Aminobacter aminovorans: one gene and its partner. The protein of the gene in region 1 interacts with the protein of each later gene in a pairwise test. Links are inferred from orthologs where the notes say so. Each region holds a gene or a part of one and is shown on either strand. Other genes may lie near its edges.

Region 1 (7,603 bases):
CGCCGATGGCATAGAGCGAGCGGCCGAAGGCGGTATAGCGCATCCAGAATGCGGCAAGCAGAGTCAGCACGACCATGAAGACCAGCGGCACCGGCATTCCGAAGATCTGCTTCTGGGCGATCAGGTAGGCGGGCGGCAAGTCGGTGATCCAGGTGCCGCCGGTGATACTGATCAGGCCGCCGCGCAGAATGGAGAGCGCGCCGAGCGTCACGACGATGGATGGTATCCTGGCATAAGCGACGAGGATGCCGATGATGGCATTGACAGCCATGCCTACCAGCACCGGCGCCAGCCAAGCGAACCAGATCGGATAGCCGGCAACCGCAAGCGAGCCCGAAATCGTCGCCAAGACGCCGATCAGCGCGCCGACCGACACGTCGATGTTGCCGGTAACGATGACCATCGCCATACCGATGGCGGCGACAGCGATATAGGCGTTGCCGGAAAATATGGTGGTCAAATTGTTGGCGCTGATGAAGCGTGGATTGACCATCGTGACCACGGCAAAGAGGACGACGATGGCAGCGAGCACCACGATCTCCTGGCCATATTCGGCAAAAAGCCGCTTGAAGAAGCCCGGGCGCTGCAGCACCGGGCGGGAGCGGGCGGTCGCTTCGACAGTCGTCGTCATTATGCCGCCTCCCCGCTGCGATGCGCCGTCATGGCAGCGCCGACTCGTTCGGGCGTGGCGTCGGCACGATCGATCTCGCCGGTGATCTGGCCGCCGCTGATCACCAGCACGCGATCGCTCATGCCAAGCACCTCAGGCAGTTCGCTCGAAATCATGATGACGGCAACGCCCTGCTTCACGAGCTCTCCCATGATGGTGTGGATTTCGGCCTTGGCGCCGACATCGACGCCGCGCGTCGGCTCGTCGAGGATCAGCACCTTGGGCTTGGTCTCCAGCCATTTGGCGATGACCACTTTCTGCTGGTTGCCGCCCGACAGCTCGCCGACCGGCTGGCCGATGCTGCGGCAGCGGATGCTGAGCCGCTTGACCGCTTCGAGGGCGCGCTGCGCCTCCTCGCCGGCCTTGATGAAGATGCCCGAAGATAGCCGCTCGATGGTCGCCATCGAAACGTTCTTGCGGATGGCCATGGACTTGACGAGGCCCTGCAAACCCCTGTCCTCCGGCACATAGGCGATGCCGAGATCGCGCGCCTGGCGTGGCGAGGCGATGCGGACCGCCTTACCCTCCATCTCGATCTCGCCTGACGTGGCTGGCGTCATGCCGAACAGGGTCAGTGCGAGTTCGGTTCGGCCGCTGCCAACGAGGCCGGCAATGCCGAGGATCTCGCCGCGCCTCAGATCAAAGGAGATGTCGCGCACATGGCGACCGTGATTGAGGTTCCTCACCCGAAGCACGGTGTCGCCGATGCTGGCTTGCGCCTTCGGGAACAGGCTTTCGATCGAGCGGCCGACCATCATCGAAACAAGCTGGTTCTCGTCGACCTCGCCGATGTCCCTGGTCGCGACATGGGCACCGTCGCGCAGCACGGTTACGCGATCGGCGAGCGCGAAGATCTCGGGCATGCGATGGCTGACATAGACGATGCCGACGCCGCGTTCGCGCAGTTGCCGGACGACGGCCATCAGCCGTTGGACGTCGGACTCGACCAGCGACGCCGTCGGCTCATCCATGATCAGGATGCGGGCGTTCTTGCTCAGCGCCTTGGCGATCTCGACGCGCTGACGCTGGGCGACCGACAGGCTCAGCACCTTGGTATCGACGTCAAGGTCATAGGTGTCGAGCTGGTCGAGCAGATCGCGGGTCAGGCGACGCACCTCCGTCCAGTCGATGATGCCGGTGGCCGTGCGCGGATAGTTGCCGAGGAAGACGTTCTCCGCCACCGACAGCTCGGGGAACAGCAGCAATTCCTGGTAGACCGTGGCAATGCCTGCAGCACCTGCGTCGCGAGTCGACGAGAACTTCATCTCCTTGCCGTCGACGGTGATGGCGCCGGCGTCGGGCGTGTAGAGCCCCGACATCATCTTGATCAGCGTCGACTTGCCGGCGCCGTTTTCGCCGAGCAGCGCATGAACCTCGCCGGGGCGGACGTCGAAGCTGACGTCCTTCAGCACCTTCACGCCGCCGAAGGACTTGGACATGCCGGTCAGGCTAACATAGGCGGTCGAACTGCTCATCGGCCCGCCTCCTTCGCTTCAGGCGTTGCCGTCCTGGCAGCGGCGCGCGCACCGTCGGCCAGTTCGCGCCAGCGCGCGCGGTAAGCATCGAGACCAGGTATGTGGCTGGCCGACACCGGGACGGTCTCGTCCCCGAACGGCTTCAGGCCAAGCGCCTTGAAGGCCAGTGCCGCGGCGCCCGTTGCAGAGCCTTCGCTCATCATCGAGCGCATGACTGTCTGCGTCGGGCGCAGCTGCGCCATCATGGCGGTGAACAGGTCGATCTTCGCCAGGCCGCCGTCGATAACCAGGAGATTTTCCGACTTGATCAGGTCGAGCGACAGGTCCGTCATCATGGCGATATAGAGTGCGGCGACCGCCGCCCTCTCCTCGCCGGTGACGTCGCCGCCGACGACATTCCCCTTCGTCTCGGGGAAGGGTCCACCGGCAGCCCATGACGGCATGGCGAAGACCCCGCGCTCCATCACACGCTCGACCGCTGCCTGCGAGATCGGCTTGTTCCAGTTTTCGCTGATCAGATCGTATTCGCGACCGCCCATGAAGCGAAGCGACGGCGCCGGCTCACCGTTGACCGTCACATTGGCGATCATGTCGCGCTCCTGGTCGAGCGCGCCGAGCGGACAGTCCAGATTGATGATGATGACCCAGGTGCCGGTCGAAACCAGCGTGAAGTCGTGCAGCCCGGTCATGCGGTAATAGGCCAGCGCCGCATTGGAATCGTGCACGCCATTGTGGACGGCGATCGCCCGTATGCTGCCGTCCGGCGTGGTGACGCTGGCCTCGCCGACCACCGCACCCGCAGGCGCAATGGCCGGAAAGCGGTCACGCCAGCCGAGCCGCTCGACCAGCGAGCTGTAGTCGCGCTTGAGCGGCGCCCAAAGCTGGCTATGCGCGCCCAGATAGGACCATTCGGCGAGCTTGCGCCCGCTGAAGCGCCAGACCCAATATTGGGGATAGCACAGGATCGCTTCGGTGGCCGCGAACGCTTCGGGTTCTTCGACCTCCAGCCAGTAGATATGGCGGGCGATGGAGAAACCCAGCGGCAGCCAGGGCGTGTAGGTCTCCGAGAAGTCGGGCAAGATCGGATCGATCGCTCCGGCGATGGGCCTCGGAACTTCCTGCTCATAGTCGAGGATCGGATGCAGCAGCTCGTTGCCGCGCACCAGTGCAAAAGCGCATCCGTGAGCGGAGATCATCATCCGCGTCACGTCATGTGTCTCTGCGACCTCGGCCAGCTCATGGTTCATCCAGGAAAACAAGCGCTCATCGTCGAGCACGCTCTTGCCGCGATAATCATGCCAGACCGGCTTGGTGCGGCGCTCGTCGAGCAGCGTGCCGTCAGGCGAGAACACGAACAGCTTGGAGTTCGTCTTGCCGAGATCGAAGACCGCCAGCGCGCCGCTCATGCACCGCCCCCGTTGGACGCGATTCGCAGCGCGATACCCGCGCTTTCGAGCATCTTGGCATGCTGGTCAGACAGGCCTTCATCGGTGATGACCATGGCCAGCCGCGTCAGCGGCAGGGCGACATTACGGGCATGGATCGAGAACTTGCGGCTGTCGGCCAGGACGACGATCTGGTCGGCGTTGTGGCTGAGCTCCTGGATCGAGCGCACCATCAGCGGATGCGATTCAAGTAGGCCATCAGGGCTGATCCCCTGCGCGCCGAGGAAGAACTTGGAGGCATAGAAGTTGATCGGCTGCGACGGCGAGTAGATGACCCGGGGCTCGCGATGCAGCTCGCCACCCGCCAAGGTCAGGCTGCACTTGCCGTGCTCGCCGAGATAGCCCGCCAACGGCATGGAGTTGGTGAACAGGCGGACATTGCGATCGGCCAGCTTGACGCCCAGATGAAAGCAGGTCGAACCGCCATTGACGATGACCGCATCGCCGTCGGCGACCATAGTCGCGGCCAGTTCGGCGATCAGCCGCTTGGGCTCGACCGCGAGGTCGCGGTTCTCGTCATAAGGACGAGCGAATGCGGTCCCCTGAGCCGCGCTATCCAGCGCGGAGATGCCGCCATAGACCTTTCGGGCACTGCCCGCCTCATCGATCTTGTCGATGTCGCGCCGCACGGTGGCTGCGGAAACGCCGAGATGCTCCTGCAGATCACGCACAGACGCAAAAGGCCGGTCGCGCAAAAGCTCGATGATCTGCCGCTGGCGGACCAGGTCGTTCACGAAAACACCTCCCATGGCTTCGCGAAAAGGCTATGCCATGAGCTAACTTACGCAAATCGATTTGATGCGCAAGCGATTTGTGATGAAAATTGCTCATACTGCGCTGCAACTAGATCATGATGCGACGCACAATGATTTAGTTCGCTCTTTTTACGATTGACAAACCGCATGGCTTGGCCTGATTTTACGGCCAAACGAGAGCGGCGCCCGATCTCGCGCCGGGAGGAATCCGACATGCCCGACACCAACTCCACGCGGCTTGCAAATCTGTGGGACGACGCCAGGGCGGCCGCCATGAGCGAGCCGGAGCGCCTGGTCTATCGCTCCAACATTTTGGGCTCGGACAAGCGCGTCACCAACTATGGCGGCGGCAACACCTCTTCCAAGATCCTCCAGAAGGATCCGCTGACAGGCGCCGAGGTGGAGGTTCTGTGGGTCAAGGGTTCGGGCGGCGACAGCGCGTCGATCAAGCTCGACGGTTTCGCCACGCTGTACATGGACAAGCTGCGCGCGCTGAAAGGACTCTATCGCGGTCTTGCACATGAGGACGAGATGGTCGGCTACCTGCCGCACTGCACGTTCAACCTCAACCCGCGCGCCGCCTCCATCGACACCCCGCTTCACGCCTATGTTCCAAGGGCTTACGTGGACCACATGCACCCCGACGCGATCATCGCGATCGCGGCCGCCAAGGATTCAAAGGCGCTCACTGCCAGGATCTTCGGCGGCGAGATCGGCTGGCTGCCGTGGAAGCGCCCGGGCTTCGAACTCGGGCTCTGGCTCGAAAAATTCTGCCTGGAGAACCCGGCGGCCAAGGGCGTCGTTCTCGAGAGCCATGGCCTGTTCACCTGGGGCGACACGCCCAAGGAGTGCTACGCCACCACCATTGACACCATCAACAAGGCGATCGGCTGGTTCGAAAGCGAGGCGAAGGGCAAGCCGGCCTTTGGCGGCGCGGTTGCGACGTCGCTGCCGGCAGATGAACGCCGGGCAGTCGCCGCGCGCATGATGCCGCGTATCCGCGGCATGATCTCGCAACAGGGCGTGCGCAAGCTTGGTCATTTCGACGACAGCGACGCCGTGCTGGAATTCGTCAACTCGCACCATCTGCGCGATCTCGCAGCCCTCGGCACCTCCTGTCCCGACCATTTCCTGCGCACCAAGATCAGACCGCTGGTGATCGACTTTGATCCTGCCAGGCCTGATGTAGACGCCGTGATTGCGATGCTGCCCAAGGCGCTGGACGATTATCGCGCCAGCTACCAGGCCTATTACGACCGCTGCCGGCATGCGGACTCGCCCGCCGTGCGCGATCCCAACGCCGTGGTCTACCTGATGCCCGGCGTCGGCATGTTCACCTTCGCAGCCGACAAGGCGACATCAAGGATTTCAGGCGAATTCTACGTCAACGCCATCAACGTCATGCGCGGCGCATCATCGGTCTCAACCTATGTCGGTCTGCCCGAGCAGGAAGCCTTCGACATCGAGTACTGGCTGCTCGAGGAGGCCAAGCTGCAGCGCATGCCCAAGCCGAAATCGCTGGCCGGCCAGATCGCCTTCGTCACCGGCGGCGCCGGGGGCATCGGCAAGGCGACGGCCGCCCGGCTTCTGCGCGAAGGCGCTTGCGTTGTCATCGCTGACATCGACGAGGCCGCCCTTGCCACCGCGCATGACGAACTCGGCAAGGCATTCGGCAAGGACTTCGTGCGGCCCGTCCGCCTCGACGTCACCGACGAAACAGGCGTGGCCTCGGCCTATGCCGACAGCGCCGTCGAGTTCGGCGGCACTGATATCTTGGTCTCGAACGCCGGCATCTCCTCGTCAGCGCCGATCGAGGACACGGAACTCGCCATGTGGAACCGCAACATGGATATCCTCGCCAAGGGCTATTTCCTGGTGTCGCGCGAGGCGTTCCGCACTTTCAAGCAGCAGCAGATCGGCGGCAACATCGTCTTCATCGCCTCGAAGAACGGACTGGCCGCCTCGCCCAATGCGGCCGCCTACTGCACGGCCAAGGCGGCCGAGATCCATCTCGCGCGCTGCCTGGCGCTCGAGGGCGCCGAGCATCAGATCCGGGTCAACACCGTCAATCCCGACGCCGTGCTGCGCGGCTCGAAGATCTGGACCGGCGAATGGCGCGAGCAGCGCGCGGCGGCCTACGCAATGCAGCCGGACGAACTCGAGGAACACTACCGCAAGCGCTCGATGCTGAAACGCTCGGTCTTCCCGGAAGACATCGCCGAAGCGGTCTACTTCCTCGCCTCAGATATGTCGGCCAAGTCGACCGGCAACATCATCAATGTCGACGCCGGCAACGCCCAGAGCTTTACCCGGTAGTCCTGTCGGACCAATTCCCTGAGCCGAGCCAAGTCGGCAAGTGGGAGCCGAGGGCAGGTCATCGAGGTGATGGCGCCAGGCCTTGCTGCCAATCGCGGTCTACGAGAAACAAGCGCCACGGGGCGGGGGATTCCGTGGCGCTTGTCCCGTCCGAGCTGATACGACTAGTACGACTTCAGCACGGCGGTAACGCGGTCTCCTTCGCCATTCAGCTGGATCGACACTTTCTCGCCAGCCTGCAGCGCTGGCACGGCGACGTCACGCGGCACCGTAAAGCTCCTGCCGTTTTCAAGCGTTATGACGCGAACGTCATGGTTGTAGCTGGCGACGACGCCGTCGCTGGAGGCGGCGAATGCCACGCCGGCGGTGAGCGCGATGGACGACGCGATGAGGAGGATGGTCTTCATTTGGGAGGTCTTTCCGTTTCTTGGACAAAGGTGGGGCGTTGTCCGGCATCGCTGGGATGTCCGGACTGCTGCTCGCACCAGAGTTTTTCGTGAGGGTTTGACTGCGGTCGGATGACCGGAGCCACAAACCTGCCGCCTGGCAGCAGGTCATCGTCGATTTCAGTCAGGCATTTTCCGTCTCCAATGTTCATCGGCTTTCGAGCCGTCATTGAAGGCTGCTCTTTCCAGTCACTGGAAAGTCAAGTCGTCAATTCACGATCTTTCCGCCGGTCCTTTCGACTGCACCTTGGGGGCGGTCAGCGGACGCTCGCTGCGTCCACCGCCAAAAAAAGCGAGGGCGCATAGCCGGCAACAAAGACGGTTGACCTTCCAGTCACCGGAAACCCTAGCGTCGCCACAAATCATCCAGCGGCGTCGTTACGGGCGTCGCGCATCTGTCTGCGAGGCACACCAAATGACTGGAAAGACAAGAATGTTGCTGTTGGCCACGGTGGCCGTCGGCGCTCCCACATGGCTCATGCAGGCAGGCGATGGG
Region 2 (6,861 bases), on another replicon or contig:
CGGATGCCGGCCGTGCGACTGCGATCGGGCGCATCCCGTTCTTGCCAGCCGCGCTCCAAGCCGACGAGCAGGCCTATTGCGAGAGCCAGTCCAAGCCTGGCGATGAGCGAATCCATTGTCGTGGAGCCTTTCAGGCGGCGACCATCGGCAGGCGGTCGCGAACCCACCTGACGATCTGGTCCGCCGTCATCGCGCCTGATGTGCGCGCGACTTCGCGCCCGCCATGGAAGAGCAGCATCGTCGGGATGCCGCGAATGCCGAGCTTGGCCGCTACAGCCTGCTCACTGTCGGAATTGAGTTTGATAAGGCGAACATGCGGCTCCAGTTCACTTGCTGCCATTGAGTAAGCCGGCGCCATCAACTTGCAGGGGCCGCACCAGGGTGCCCACACATCTACGACCACGGGCAAGGTGCTGCGCGCGATCTGATGATGGAAAGTCGCTGCATCGACGTCGTCAGGATGCCCTGAAAATAGCCTGGTGCCGCACTTTCCGCATTTTGCCTCCAGGGCATTGCGGGCCGGCGGCAGGCGGTTGACCCCACCGCATTTGCTGCAAACCACCAGATTCTGCTGTGTCATTGCCATTCACCGATTTTACTCTCGTCCACTATGTGCGTCCCAGATGTCCATCGCCAAGGGCGCGCAAGGCGTTCAGGATTACCGCAACGTCAATTCCTTCCTGGATCAGCGCTCCGGCAACCGGGGTGACCTGCCCCATCGCGGCCGCGATCATTGCCAGCCCCGAGAGCGCCAGCCCGGCAATGATGCTCTGCAAGGCGATGGCTCGCGTTCGCCGTGCAATCCGAACTGCATCGGCAACCGGCTGCAGTCTGTCGGTCAGCACGATGACGTCTGCCGCCTCGGAGGAGGCGGTCGCACCGCGTGCGCCCATGGCGACACCGACCGTTGCGGCCGCCAGGGCAGGGGCATCGTTGATGCCGTCGCCGACCATCATCGTCGGTGCCAAGGCTTGCTCGGCTCTGACCGTCTCGACTTTATCGACAGGGGTCGCATCGGCGACAACGGCGTCGAGGTCGAGCATGGCGGAGATGCGGCCGGTAGCCACGCTGTCGTCGCCTGTGAGCATGATCATGCGCGCGATGCCGGCTGAACGCAGCTTGCCGAGCGCATCACGGGCATCAACGCGAAGGGCGTCCCCGAAGGTGAAAACACCGGCAAGCCGTCCGCCGAGCGCCACAAAGACCCTGAGCACCGGCTTGTCCCGGTATTTTTCTTCACCGCATTTGGCCCAGCCGGGCAGAGGCTTGTCGGCGAGCACGAGAGTCCGAGATCCCGCCGTGATCGACATGTTTTCGATGCGGCCGTTCAGGCCCGCACCGCGATGCTCGCGGACATCGCGCGGATGCGAAAGTATCAACTGCCTGCCGCGCGCTGCCCGGATAATCGAGTCGGCGAGAACATGGTGCGAGGCCTGCTCCAGGGATGCCAACAGTTGCAGCAGATTATCGGCGTCGCGGTCGGGTGCTGCCTCGATTTCGATGAGTTCGGCGCCACCGATGGTCAAGGTCCCAGTCTTGTCGAAGATTGCGGTTCGGACCAGTGCAAGCGCCTCGAGAGCCGCGCTGCCCTTCATCAGGATGCCTGCACGCGCGGCATGCGATAGGCCGCCAATAAAGGCGACGGGTGCTGCGAGGATGAGCGGGCAAGGCGTCGCGACGACCAGCACGGCAAGCGCCCGAATCGGATCGCCGGAGATGTACCACGCGGCACCAGAGACCAGCAAAGTGGCTGGCAGCAGGAACAGCGCAAATCGGTCGGCCATACGGATGAACGGCGATTTTGCGGTTTGCGCAGCAGCAACCATGCGAACGATGGCAGCATAGGTACTCTGTTGTGCGAGGGCCGAAGCCCTCATGCTGAAAGTCTCACCAGCGTTGAGTGTGCCACTGCGCAGCACATCTCCCGGGCTGCGTCGCACCGGCAATGGCTCTCCGGTCACCGCCGACTCGTCAAGCGAAGCCGAAGCATCGAGCAGGATGCCGTCGACAGGAAGCAACTCGCCGGCATGCACCATCAAAGCGTCGCCTACTGCCACCTCTTCGACGGAAATGGTCACCGTACCTTGTGGCGACTTGCGATGGGCGACACGCGGAGAGCGGTCAGTCAATGCCTTGAGATTTCGTTCGGCTCGTCCGCGGGCGAAATCCTCAAGCACAGTACCGCCAGCATACATGATCGCCACCACCACTGCTGCGAGGGGTTGACCAAGCAGCAGCGCGGCGGACATCGACACCAAGGCGATCGCATCGACACCGAAACGGCCGATCCAGAAATCACGAAGTATGGATATGGCGAGAGCCACCACCACGGGTAAAGTCGCCACCGTCCAGATCATATCGGCTTCGAGAGGGCCGAGCCCGGTTCGCCAGACTGCACCCCCAATGGCGAGACCCAGGATGGCTATGGCCAGCAATGCGCGTCGCAGAGCAGTCTCGTTCATCGATGTCCCTCGGCGCTAGAGTTCGCGGACCATATCCTCGAGCAGGCGACGCACCTCCTGTGCGGCCTGCGCAAGCGCGGGATTGCCGATAGCGCCCATTGAAGCGACCGGATCGACTGCTGCGATCTCTACCTGTCCTGGTCCGACTTCCATGACGACGACGTTGCACGGCAGCATGGTTCCGATCTTGTCTTCGGTTTGGAGCGCACGCCATGCGAAATGCGGATTGCAGGCGCCCAGGATCACATACGGCTTGAAATCGGCGCCAAGCTTGGCTTTCATGACCTGCTTTACGTCGATCGACGTCAGAACACCAAAGCCCTTGCTTGCGAGCTTGTTGGTCACGTGACTGATCGCCGTGGCGAACGGCATGGCGACGGTCTTGCTGAAATAGTAGCTCATCTAATTCTCCGACCGTTGAACGCAACACCTCGTCGCCACGAGCGAGCGACCTTTCGCAACAGCTAATCACGTGGATCGCAGAACGCTTTGATCCAACGCAACGAACCGGCAAGATCGACAGGCGATAATTGACATGAACAGGAGGCCTATGGGGTGACGATCCGAAATCTCGAACATGCCTTTGCCCCGAAGTCGGTCGCCGTGTTCGGTGCATCGGTCCGCGAAGGTTCTGTCGGTCGCGTCGTCTTCAACAACATCGTTGACGGCGGCTTCGAGGGCGAGATCTGGCCCGTCAACCCGAAGTATTCTGAGGTCGCCGGTCGGCAATGCTTTCCCAAGGCGGTCGACCTTCCGGGTGTCCCAGACCTTGGCGTCATCGTCACGCCGCCTGAGACGGTTCCCGCCATCGTGCGCGAGCTTGCTGACAAGGGTACGCGGGCGGCGGTCGTGATCACCGCCGGCCTTACGCTCGAGAACGGGCTGCGCCAGGCGATGCTCGATGCGGCCAAGCCTACCGTTTTCCGCATCATCGGGCCCAACACGGTGGGGCTGATGATCCCACCAATACGGCTCAATGCCGGATTTGCCCATATGGCCGCCAAGCCTGGCAACATCGCGCTGCTGTCGCAATCCGGCGCCATCGCCACATCGCTGATCGACTGGGCGGCTGACAACAATGTCGGCTTCTCGCAGATCGTCTCCCTGGGCGACATGGCGGATGTCGACGTGGGGGATTGTCTCGACATGTTGGCGGGCGATACGCACACCCGCGCCATCGTGATGTATCTCGAAACCATTCCCAATCCGCGCAAGTTCATCTCGGCCGCCCGTGCGGCGGCATGGGTCAAGCCGGTGATCGCGATCAAGTCGGGCCGGCACGAGCAATCGGCCAAAGCGGCTGCGACCCACACCGGTGCGCTGTCGGGGGCCGATCGTGTCGTCGATGCGGCACTTTTCCGCGCTGGCATCCTGCGTGTCAAAGGCCTGACCGAGCTGTTCGATGCGGTTGAAACGACCGCGCGTTTCGGTCCTCTGGAACGAGCCCGCGTCGGTATTGTCACCAATGGCGGCGGCGCCGGCGTGTTAGCGGTCGATCAACTCATCGACGGCAACGGGCAACTGGCCGAACTCTCGCTGGAAACGATCGCCTCTCTGGATGCCGTCCTGCCGGTCACATGGTCCCACGCCAATCCGGTCGACATTATCGGCGATGCCCCGCCGGAGCGCTATCGGGCAGCGGTGGAGACCGTCGCTGGCGATGCCGGGATCGACGTCGTCCTGGTCATGAACTGCCCGACCGGGCTCGGCTCGCCGCTTGCGGCGGCAAGAGCGGTGGCAGCGCTCGCGCAGGACGGCAAGATTGACGGCAAACCTGTCCTGACCTGTTGGCTCGGCGAACACACGGCGCGCGAAGGGCGACGTGTTCTTCAGGATGCCGGTATTGCCAGCTTCGAAACGCCAGCGGATGCCGCAACGGCGGTTTCTAATCTCAGTCAATTGTCGCGTGCCCAGCGGGCATTGATGCGCACACCGTCCAGCGGCAGCGAGGACACCAAAAGCGGCCGAGAAGCCGTGCTTGCGATATTCAGGCGCGTGGCCAAGGAAGGGCGGCGAATGCTGACAGAGCCGGAAGCCAAGGCAGCACTTGCTGCCTACGGCATCCCGGTGCCCGAGACGGTCGTCGCCAGCTCTCCTGCCGAAGTGGAAGCGGCGGCCGAACGGCTCCTCACGACGTCCGAACATATCGTCGTCAAGTTGCTGTCCAAGGCGATCTCGCACAAATCGGACATTGGTGGTGTGGTGCTCAACATTGCCGATGCCGCTGCCGCCGGCGAGGCAGCACGCGCAATCGAAGCGCGTGTGCGCAGCCACGCTCCACAAGCCGATATTGAAGGCTATGCCGTTCAGCCCATGGTCGTTCGAAAACACGCGCAGGAACTCATCCTCGGCATGAGCCTGGATCCGATCTTCGGGCCGGCCATCCTGTTTGGTGCCGGCGGCGTGGCAGTTGAAGTGATGGACGACACGGCGATCGCTTTGCCCCCGCTCGACGACGTCCTTGCCGGTGACTTGATAGACCAAACGCGGATCGGCCGCCTGCTCGCCGGTTTCCGGGATCGCAAGCCGGCGGACAGGCAATCGATCGTTGCAGCACTCAATGGCCTGTCGCAGATGATCGTCGACTTTCCATGCCTGGTTTCGATGGACATCAATCCACTGCTGGCAGACCAGGCCGGCGTGACTGCGCTCGACGCCCGCATCGTGATCGAGCCGGAACGGGTCGACGAGGCGGGGCCGAACCTCGCACTTGCCATCAGGCCTTATCCGTCGGGTTGGGAAAAGGCGTTTTCAGCGGGTGACACTCACTACAACATCCGCCCGATCAAGCCGGCCGACATCGCGCTCTATCCCGAATTTCTTGCCAGGATTTCGCCTGACGATCTGCGCCTGCGTTTTCTGTCGTCGAGCAGCAGCTTCTCCGACCAGATGTTGAAGCGGCTCACCCAGCTCGACTACGACCGCAACATGGCCTTCGTCGCCCTCGAGACACGCACCGGCGCATTGGCGGGTATCAGCCGGCTTTCCTGCGATCCCGATCATACCAGCGCCGAATACGCATTGCTGGTTCGCACTGATCTGCAGGGGCATGGTCTTGGCTGGGAGTTGCTCAGGCAGCTCGTCGATTATGCAAAAGCCGACGGGATAGAACGAATCGAAGGCATTGTGCTCGGCGAGAACACGAGGATGCTGGCCATGTGTCGCGAATTCGGCTTCTCGATCACCAATCTTCCAGACGGGCTCGGCCTTGCGAAGGCCCGGCTCCAACTGCAATAGAGGTCGAGCACTTGCCGCCGTGTCTCCAGACGTGACGGAGCGACTACTCGCTTGCTTCTCGTCCGGACACCTGTTCAATCAGGATTCGGAAGAACACGTGTGGTGCACTGTGGGCTGTGGGTGGGACGACCGGCTTGAGCGCACCAGGCTCCCACCAGTCGGAGTGTTTGCTCAACACCGACCAGGCATGATCCCGCTGAAGCTTGTGACCAATCTGATCCGGCAGTTCCTCGTATCGGCCGTCGGCAACGACGCTTCTCCATCCTCGCCCTTGGCCGCGTTCGTCAACCTGAATGGACACCAGCGGATTGGCTCGCATCCATTCGATCTTCTTGCCGGGCATGGAAAACGCGTAAAGATGAGCGTCTGAATGAGCGTAGTATAGGGGCACGACGTAGGGCTGCCCGTCCTTTGCGCATGCGAGGCGACCGACGCGGTTGGCCGTCAGGATTTTGGTGCATTCCAAGGCAGTAAGCGAGCGGACCAGCATGGCGTGATCTCCTGTTTCCCTTATGTCTTTCGGTTGTTCCGTGTCATTGATTTCGTGGTGGCGCTGGGCGACGTGTCCGAAACTGTCGAAAGAGGCATGAGACATCTGGCTCATGCCGTTCTCCGTGAAGGATTGAGCATCACGTTGGAGGGACATGGCCAACTGGGCATTGATCCGGATCAATCTGCGTTCTCAGCACGCCGAACAGACGAGGGGTCGTGGCTCTCACGTAGCTTTGACTGTGATCGTCTTTTCGGTCTTGTGAGCTTCAGCTGTCTTGGGCAGCTTAATCGTTCGTACGCCCGTGGCGAAGTTCGACTTCGATCTTGCCGGCATCACGCCTTGCGAACGATGCTCCGCTCCCGCGCACGGCCATGACCGTAGCCGCGCAGAACAATCAGATCAACCTGTGTTTCCCTGGCGGAGAAGCAGTTCCGCCGGTTCGGGGACGGTGTGCATCTGGGAGTTACCCGCTCGGAACAACTGACACGCAATGGGCCGGAATCGCACCGCCAAATTGCAAAAATGATCCAGATCAAAGCACTCGCCTGCGCTTAGGGGATCATTGGCTGATGTGGAGCCCAATCCTAAGCGCACCTTTTGGTCGCGATCTCGAACTGGCTGTCTTCGACGAGGAGGGGACGCATGCGCTCGTATTCCCGTGCGTAAGAA

What was found. Proteins that work in one complex are often made in the same cells at the same time.
Region 2: the proteins of DY201_RS26805 (region 1) and DY201_RS14080 interact in binary tests that used the Escherichia coli proteins (3 or more experiments, as listed by UniProt). The link is inferred for Aminobacter aminovorans from one-to-one orthologs.

Annotation. Positions count from the first base shown.
Region 1 is NZ_UFSM01000003.1:48,043-55,645, forward strand. The notes cover bases 2,437-5,257. They hold DY201_RS26805 (DeoR/GlpR family DNA-binding transcription regulator), read right to left. Parts: upstream 4,325-5,257; coding sequence 3,548-4,324; downstream 2,437-3,547. Other genes in these bases: DY201_RS26800 (FGGY-family carbohydrate kinase), read right to left, coding at 2,437-3,551; DY201_RS26810 (bifunctional rhamnulose-1-phosphate aldolase/short-chain dehydrogenase), read left to right, coding at 4,559-5,257. Also shown: DY201_RS26790 (ABC transporter permease), read right to left, coding at 1-634; DY201_RS26795 (sugar ABC transporter ATP-binding protein), read right to left, coding at 631-2,145; more of DY201_RS26800, read right to left, coding at 2,142-2,436; more of DY201_RS26810, read left to right, coding at 5,258-6,661; DY201_RS26815 (DUF1344 domain-containing protein), read right to left, coding at 6,826-7,068; DY201_RS26820 (efflux RND transporter periplasmic adaptor subunit), read left to right, coding at 7,541-7,603. UniProt on the Escherichia coli protein: Represses ulaG and the ulaABCDEF operon. Two ulaR binding sites have been identified in each promoter.
Region 2 is NZ_UFSM01000001.1:2,862,718-2,869,578, forward strand. What follows is about bases 2,662-5,899. They hold DY201_RS14080 (bifunctional acetate--CoA ligase family protein/GNAT family N-acetyltransferase), read left to right. Parts: upstream 2,662-3,017; coding sequence 3,018-5,699; downstream 5,700-5,899. Other genes in these bases: DY201_RS14075 (DUF302 domain-containing protein), read right to left, coding at 2,662-2,864; DY201_RS14085 (pyridoxamine 5'-phosphate oxidase family protein), read right to left, coding at 5,743-5,899. Also shown: DY201_RS14060 (MgtC/SapB family protein), read right to left, coding at 1-116; thioredoxin TrxC, read right to left, coding at 131-580; DY201_RS14070 (heavy metal translocating P-type ATPase), read right to left, coding at 609-2,462; more of DY201_RS14075, read right to left, coding at 2,478-2,661; more of DY201_RS14085, read right to left, coding at 5,900-6,189. UniProt on the Escherichia coli protein: Catalyzes the acetyl-CoA-dependent acetylation of lysine residues of a large number of target proteins. Acetylates RNase R in exponential phase cells and RNase II.